Regions from separate parts of the Paraburkholderia sp. JHI2823 genome, predicted to be linked through region 2. Evidence: riboswitches for the same ligand, from Rfam matches in the RefSeq annotation. Region 2 holds a riboswitch; the other holds the start of a gene.
What was found. Region 2 has a riboswitch for cobalamin ahead of cobG (precorrin-3B synthase). Riboswitches for the same ligand answer to the same signal wherever they lie in the genome.
Positions count from the first base shown of each region.

Region 1 (3,995 bases), on a different contig from region 2:
CGCAGGCCGACGGTCATCCACGAGGGCAGGTAGATCGTGTTGAGCTGGTCGTCGAACGTCGAGCCGTTATACAGCAGCGAAATGCCGGTGCTGAGCGCGTGGAGATGGAACTCGTCCCACGTGTGATCGACGCTCAGGCTCGCCGTCTGGCGCGGGCGGCGATTGAGCCAGGTCTGATCGGTCACGTCCTGCGGATTCAGAATGCCGACCGTGAGGCTCACCGGCGTGTACTGCCCGAGCGTGCCCTTGTACGAGAAGTCGATGCCCTGTATGTGCGCGCGCCCCACGTTCACGGGCAGGAAAGTCTGCGAGTTGTAGGTGATGAGGTCGTGCACGCGCGTGTCGTAGACGGCCGCCGTGAAGGTGCCGATCGAGGTGACGGCGTCGAGCGCGGCCTCGACCGAATCGCTGCGCTCGGGCCGCAGGTCGGGGTTCGAGTAGGTCGGATAGTAGAGGTCGTTGAACGTGGGCAGGCGGAACGCGTTGCCATAGGAAACGCGCGCCGTGTAAACGGGCGTGATCGCCCACGAGAGGGCGACGTTGCCCGTATTCACCGACTGCCCCTGCACGATCTCGTGGCGCCCCGCGAGAAACAGCGTGAGCGCCCCGAGCGTGGTGGACTGGTGCATCGACACGGCGGAATCGTTGCGCGCGGGCAGGCCGCCCGGTATATCCACCGGCAGGAACGCCATCTCGCGCGTGTAGTCGTAGGCGAGCTTCGTCTCGCCTTCCAGCGGCATGCCGAAGAGCGTGTGCCCCCTCTCCTGGTGCGTGACCGACGTCGAGGTGGAAAAGCGCGTCGAGTCGATCTCGTCGGTCGGGATCGTCGGGTCGTTCGAATAGAGGAACTGACGATCCGTCGCGTAGCCCACGGACTGATCGAACTGCGTGGTCGGCGTGATGTCGAGATGGAACGCGAGGCCGGTCGTGAGCTGGTTGTCGCGCTGGCGGTTATTGCCGCCCAGGTTGTCGTACGAGAGATCGGAGCGGTGGTAGAGCGCGAAAGTCGAGACCGACCAGTTGTCGTGCGCGTAGCCGAGGCGCGCGTCCAGGTTCTGCGCGTGGTACGGGTTACGGCCGTCTTCGTGGCCGAAGGCCCAGGGCTGCGTCGCGTCGATCCCGGCCGTGTTGTAGTCGTGCAGGCCCAGCGAATACGTGAGGCCGCTCAACGCGGAAAGCGGCACGGTAGAGGGGATCGTGCCCGAGGTGCGCAACTGCGTGTCGAAGGTGCTGTTCGTGCCGCCGCCGAACGAGACCGTGGTCTGATTCGGCTGATTCGACGCGTGGCGCGTGAAAAGCTGCACGACGCCGCCCACGGCGTCGGCGCCGAACGAAGCGGCCGCGGGACCCGAAATCACCTCGACACGGTCGAACGAGGCGGTCGGCAGATCGGCCCATTCCGCGATGCCCGTGGTGGGCGAGCCCACGCGTATGCCGTCGATGAACACAGGGACCTGGCTCGCCGACGACCCGCGTATGCTCACGCCCGTATAGGCGCCCGGGCCGCCGCTTTGGGAGACGGTGACGTTGGGGAGCGTGGCGAGCGCCTGCGTGATGCTCGGCTCGATGGGGGAGAGCCGGTCGAGATCTTCGCGCGTGAGCACCTGGGTGCTCGCGTAGCGCTGGTCGAACGATTGCGGCAGATGCTGTGCGTCGCCGACGACAAGGATGTTGGGCAGCGTGGCGTCGTCGCCTGGCTGCTCTTGCTGCTGCACCTGCGTGGGCGATGCAACGCCTGCGGCATGCGCGGCTTGCCATGCGCACGCGAGCACGGCGGAGGTAAAGACGAATTGCTGGAACTTCATGAGGCGATGGCTGGAAACAGCTCCTGAACACGGGCTGTCCTCGCAACGGGCGACCGCCGCTTCATGGCGGTGCTTGCGCATTGGGGCACCCCGCCCGCTGCGGCTGCTGGACTCGGCTGATGGCAGGTCTCCTGGCTCGCGGGTCGCCGTCCGTTGCCGGCCTTCCCGGTTTCCCAGTGGCCCTGTCTGGCATGGACTCGCCGCTCACAGTTGCGGGGGCAGCCGCAGTCTTTCACTGCGTTCCCTTTTGATCCCGTCGCCGGGAACCATCAGCGCGCAAGGGTAATCGGCGTGCATCGCGCGCGTCAACCTTTCGTGCGGGAAGTGTGGCGAAAAGGCGCCTCGCCGCGCAGCTCGAATGGATCGTGCGGCGTTTGCACGCTGGACGGCAAGCGCTAGCCGTGTCGCCCGCGCCGCGCCGTGCGGGCGGAAATCCACGCGTCAGACCTCGATGAGCTTTCTCAGCGTGTCGCCGGCGAGCGGCATTTCGCGCACGCGCTTGCCCGTGGCGTCGAACAGCGCGTTGACGAGCGCCCCCGCCGTGGGGCCCATCGACGCCTCCGCCGTGCCGAGGAATGGCGCGCCTGGCCGGTCGATCAGATGGACGTCGATGCGCGCCGGCACGGACGAAAAGCGCAGGATCGGATAGGTGCCCCAGTCGAAGCTGCGAATGCGGTGCGTGTCGTAGCGCAGTTCTTCATGGAGCGTCCAGCTTGCCGACTGCACGATGCCGCCTTCGATCTGGTTGCGCACGCCATCGGGGTTCACGACCTGGCCGCAATCCACGGCGGCCACCGCCTGCTCAAGCTTCACGAGCCCCGTCTCGGGCTCCACTGAAACTTCGACGGCAATGGCGACATAGCCCATCAGGTTCTTGTACTTCGCGAACGCAAAACCCACGCCGCGATTGCGCGCGCGCGGCGCACGCGGCCAGCCGAACTGCTTCGCCGCAAGCCGGATCACGTCCCCGGCGCGCGGATCGTCGAGATGGCGCAGCCGGAACTCGACCGGGTCGATGCCGGCCATATGCGCCAGTTCGTCCATCACGCTCTCGATGGCGAACACGTTGGTATGAGCGCCGAGCGAACGCATTGCCGAAGTCTGCAAAGGCATGGTCGGCGAAAAGTGGTTCATCACCTCGATGTTCGGCAGCGTGTACAGCGGAATCGCGTTGCGGTCGCCGCCGCCCTCGGGTTGCAGCATGGGCGTGGACGGCGCGGAAACGAAAGGCTTTTCGAGCATGCGCGCCGGCAGCAGGCGCCCAGCGTTGACGATGCGCTCGTTGTGCGAGCTGCTCCACAGCGCATAATGCCAGTCCACGATCTTGCCGCTCGCGTCGATGGACGCCTTCACTTCCGTCACCATGGCCGGCGTGAAGTGATCCCACGTGTGTTCCTGCTCGCGCATCCATTGCACTCGCACGGGATGCCCAGGCATGGCGGCCGCGATCAGCGCGGCATGGGCGGCGGCGTCGTCCGCGGCGTTGTGGCCGTAGCAGCCGGAGCCTTCGGCGTGGATGCAGCGCACGTTCTCCTTTTGCATCGACAGCATTTCGGCCAGCGCGTCGCGCAGCGGATAGACGCCCTGCGAATGGGTCCAGACGGTGAGCTGGTTCCCATCGAGATGCGCAACGGCACAGGAAGGGCCGATCGAGCCGTGCAGCAGATAGCGCTTGATGAAGCGTGCGTTGACCGTTTTCGCGGCGGGCGCCATCGGCGCATGGTGATCCGCGATCTTGATCTGCTGGGTAGCGATCTGCTTGAGGTCGCGATGCACCGTTGCCGGGTCCGGCAACGCGCGCCCCGGCGACCACTGCGCGCTGGCCGAGAGCGCGCGCTGCGCGACCACGGCCTGCCATTCGCCTTGCGCGACCACGGCCAGCATGCTGCCGTTGCGCACGATCCGCACGACGCCGGGCATCTTCGTGATCGCGGCTTCGTCGTACGCGAGGAGCTTCGCGTCGTACACGGGCGGCATCACCACGCGTGCATGCAGCATGCCGGGCAATTGCATGTCCTGGACGTAGCTCGCGCCGCCCGTGACTTTCGACGGGATGTCGAGCCGCGGCAACGCCGTGCCGATGGTCCGGAACGTCTTCGGGTCCTTGAGCGGAGAGCTGGAGCTCGCACTGCGATGCAGATCCACGAGGCCGACGGCCTCGCCGAAGGTCATCGTGCGGCCGTCCCGGGC
Region 1 is NZ_JAYMRY010000024.1:66,649-70,643, forward strand. It holds gene VSR34_RS23820 (TonB-dependent receptor) at 1-1,805, opposite strand, end outside; cobalamin riboswitch at 1,909-2,091, opposite strand; gene VSR34_RS23825 (molybdopterin cofactor-binding domain-containing protein) at 2,247-3,995, opposite strand, start outside.
Region 1: another riboswitch for cobalamin. It lies ahead of VSR34_RS23820 (TonB-dependent receptor); the one in region 2 lies ahead of cobG (precorrin-3B synthase).

Region 2 (3,995 bases):
GCGCGATTGTGCTCGATGAAGCGCTGGCGCCCGGCGTGCGCTTCGATCGCGATCGCTCGGCAAGCCGGATGCGAACGCATCCACTCGATGCCGATCGAGCCGCTGCCCGCACCCACGTCCCAAAGCAGCGCGCCGGGCGTGGGCGCGAGACGCGCCAGGGTGAGCGCACGCACGTCGCGCTTCGTGAGCTGGCCGTCGTGGCGGTACGCGTCGTCGGGCAGGCCGGGCGTGAGCGTCCAGCCGCGCGCCCCGGTGTGGGCAGCGTCGCTTGCGCATTCGAACGCGACGAGATTGAGCGCCGCGGTTTCGTCGACGTGCCAGGCATCGGCGCGGCCTTCGACGCGGCGCTCGAGCGGACCGCCCACGTGCTCGAACACGGCAAGACGCGTCGCGCCGAAGCCCGCCTCGGTGAGCAGCGCGGCGAGCGCCGCCGGCGTGCGCCCGTCCGCGCTCAATGCGAGCACGCGCGAGCGCGCATGGAGATGACGGCGCAGCGCATCGAGCGGGCGGCCGACGAGCGAAACCATCGCCGTGTCCTGCAACGCCCATCCCATGCGCGCCGCCGCGAGCGAGAGCGACGACGGCGCGGGCAACACGCGCATGTCGCCGGGTGCCAGGCGCCGCGCGAGCGTCGCGCCCACGCCGAACAGCATGGGGTCGCCGCTCGCGAGCACGCATACGGGCATGTTCGACGCGCGATGCGCGAGCAGCGCCTCGACGTTGAAGGGCTGCGGCCACGGCTCACGCCGCGCGCGCACGCGCGCCGGCAGCATCGCGAGATGGCGCGCGCCGCCGGTCACGATGGCCGCGTCGAAGAGTGCGCGCCGCGCGTCGCGCCCGAGCCCCGCATAGCCGTCGTCGCCTATGCCCACCACAGTCAGCCATGCCTGCATGCCCTGCATTCGTTCTCCCGCCTTTGCTCGCGCTGTTGCCCGATTCTCTGCGCAGCCACGGCCCCGCGACCCGATTGCGGGGCGGAGCGCGCCTGAAAACGGGCATAATACCGTGTCCGCCGGCGCCTTTAAGGCCCAAAAGCCTTGAGGCATAAAAGGGAACACAGCAAGCTGTGGCCGCCCCCGCGACTGTGAGCAGCGAGACCGCATCCACCCGAGCCACTGGCTTCACCGGGAAGGCCGATGCGGTCCACGACCTGCGAGCCAGGAGACCTGCCGGCCGACTATTCGTGCGAAGCCATATCGGGCGGGGTGTACCGATACCGCAGCCGTTGCCCGCATGCCCCGCGGGCAGCGCGCCGCTCTCGCGCGTCGATTACCCGGTATTCCCTTGAAACACGAAACGAAGCCCGTCTTGCCTCTCGCTGCGCTCGCCGCGGTCCGCCCTTCGGCGTGCCCCGGGCTCGTGCGCGTGGTCGCCGCGCGCGACGGCGGCCTGTGCCGCATCCGTCTCCCCGGCGGCGTGCTGAACGCCGCGCACTCGCGCGCCCTCGCCGATGCCGCGCGGGCGCACGCAAGCGGCGTGCTCGAACTGACCAATCGCGCGAACGTGCAGATTCGCGGCGTGCGCGCGGGCGAGGAAGCGGCGTTGAGCGCGATGCTGATCGTGGCGGGCCTTGGCCCCGCCGGCATCGACGCCACGAGCCCGGTCGAGCGCGCCTGCGCCGCCGACGAACTGCGCAACGTGATGCTGAGCCCGCTCGCGGGGCTCGATCCGAACGCCGCGAGCGACACCACAGCGCTCGCCCAGGCGCTCATCGACATGATGCAGCGCGAGCCGCGCTTCGCCGCGCTCTCGCCGAAGTTCGCGCTGCAACTGGACGGCGGCGAGCGTCTTGCGATGCTCGAGCATCCGCACGACATCTGGCTCGCCGCGCGCAAGCATGGCGCGACGGTGCGCTTCGTTCTGGGCCTTGCAGGCTGCCCAAGCGAGCCGCCGGTTGGCGCGCTCGCTGTTGAAGAAGTCTGCACATCGATCCGCGCGCTGCTCCATGCGTTCCTCGATCTCGCTAACGCGAACGCCACACGCATGCGCGACGTACTGGCCGCACACTCGCTCGAAGCGCTGCTGCAACGCGCGCGCGAGCACGGCGAATTCGCGTTGATGCGCGACGACGCCCCGTCGCACGCATGGCGAGGCGCCACGAGCGATGCCCGCTTGCGCCTCGGCGCTCACGCGCTCCACGCCGACGGCAGCGGCTACGTGGGCGCTCAGCCCGTACTCGGCCGCATCGACTCGAACACACTGCATGCGCTCGCCGACCTCGCAGTTGAACACGGCGACGCGACGCTGCGCGTGACGCCCTGGCAGGGCCTGTTGCTGCCCAACGTGGCCGGACACGCCATGCCCGCCACGCTCGAACGCCTGCGCGCGCTCGGCCTCGTCTGCGCGAACGCGGACCCGCTCGCACGCCTCGTCGCCTGCACCGGCTCGACGGGCTGCGCGAAAAGCCGCGCCGACACGAAAGCCGACGCACTGCGTCTCGCCACGCTCTTGCCGGACGATACGGAAGTCCACCTGAGCGGCTGCGAGCGCTCCTGCGCGGCTGCGCATCGCGCGCCGTTCACGCTGCTCGCAAGCGCGCCGGAGCGCTACGACCTCTACCGGCGTGAAGACAGCAAAGCCGGCCTTGGCCCGCGCTTTGGTCAACTCCTCGCGCCCAACCTGACGATCGAAGCTGCTGCGCTTGCACTCGCCCAGCAGCCCCGGAGCACCCACGATGTCTGATTACATCCGCGACGGCCACGCGATCTATCGCGAGTCGTTCGCGACGATCCGCGCAGAAGCCGACCTCTCGCGCATTCCCGCCGACCTCGAAAAACTCGCCGTGCGCGTGATTCATGCGTGCGGCATGGTGGACGTGGTCGCCGACCTCGCGTTTTCCACGGGCGCCGGCCTCGCGGGCCGCGCGGCCCTCGCGAACGGCGCACCGATTCTCTGCGACGCGAAGATGGTCGCCTACGGCATCACGCGCGCCCGCCTTCCCGCGCATAACGCCGTGATCTGCACGCTCGACGACCCCACCGTGCCCACCCTCGCGCGCGAGATGGGCAACACGCGCTCGGCGGCCGCGCTCGAATTGTGGCGGCCGCACCTCGCGGGCAGCGTGGTCGCGATCGGCAATGCGCCCACCGCGCTCTTTCATCTGCTCGACATGATCGCCGCGGGCGCGCCGCGTCCCGCGCTCATCCTGGGCTTTCCCGTGGGCTTTGTCGGCGCGGCCGAGTCCAAGGCGCAGCTCGCCGCCGAAAGCCATGGCCTGCCCTTCGTCGTCGTGCACGGCCGCCGCGGCGGCAGCGCGATGGCCGCCGCCGCCGTCAACGCACTCGCTTCGGAGACCGAATAAATGAACCGCAAAGGCGTTCTGCACGGCATCGGCGTCGGCCCCGGCGACCCCGAGTTGCTCACGCTCAAGGCAGTGCGGCTGCTCAAAGCCGCGCCCGTGGTCGCCTTTTTCGTGGCCAGGGGCAAGAAGGGCAACGCGTTCGGCATCGTCGAGGCGCATCTCGAAGCGCAGCAGGAACGCATGCCGCTCGTGTACCCCGTGACGACCGAAGCCCTGGAGCCGCCGCTCTCTTACGAAGCGATCATCGCGGACTTCTACGACGGCGCGGCGGAAATGGTGTCGCGCCATCTCGACGCGGGACGCGACGTGGCCGTGATCTGCGAAGGCGATCCGTTCTTCTATGGCTCGTACATGTATCTGCACGACCGGCTCGCGGCGCGCTACGAGGCGCAAGTCGTGCCCGGCGTGTGCTCGATGCTGGGCGGCACGGCCGTGCTGGGCGTGCCGCTCGTCTACCGCAACCAGAGCCTCGCCGTGCTCTCGGGCGTGCTGCCCGAGGACGAATTGCGCCGCCGCCTCGCCGACGCGGACGCCGCCGTCATCATGAAGCTGGGCCGCAACTTCGAAAAAGTCCGCCGCGTGCTGGGCGAGCTCGGTCTCGCGCACCGCGCGCACTATGTTGAGCGCGCAACGATGTCGAACCAGCGCATCGTGCCGCTCGACGAAGTCGATCCGATGGCTTCGCCCTACTTCT
Region 2 is NZ_JAYMRY010000025.1:37,019-41,013, forward strand. It holds gene VSR34_RS24200 (bifunctional cobalt-precorrin-7 (C(5))-methyltransferase/cobalt-precorrin-6B (C(15))-methyltransferase) at 1-893, opposite strand, end outside; cobalamin riboswitch at 997-1,189, shown strand; gene cobG (precorrin-3B synthase) at 1,285-2,682, shown strand; gene VSR34_RS24210 (precorrin-8X methylmutase) at 2,675-3,301, shown strand; gene VSR34_RS24215 (precorrin-2 C(20)-methyltransferase) at 3,302-3,995, shown strand, end outside.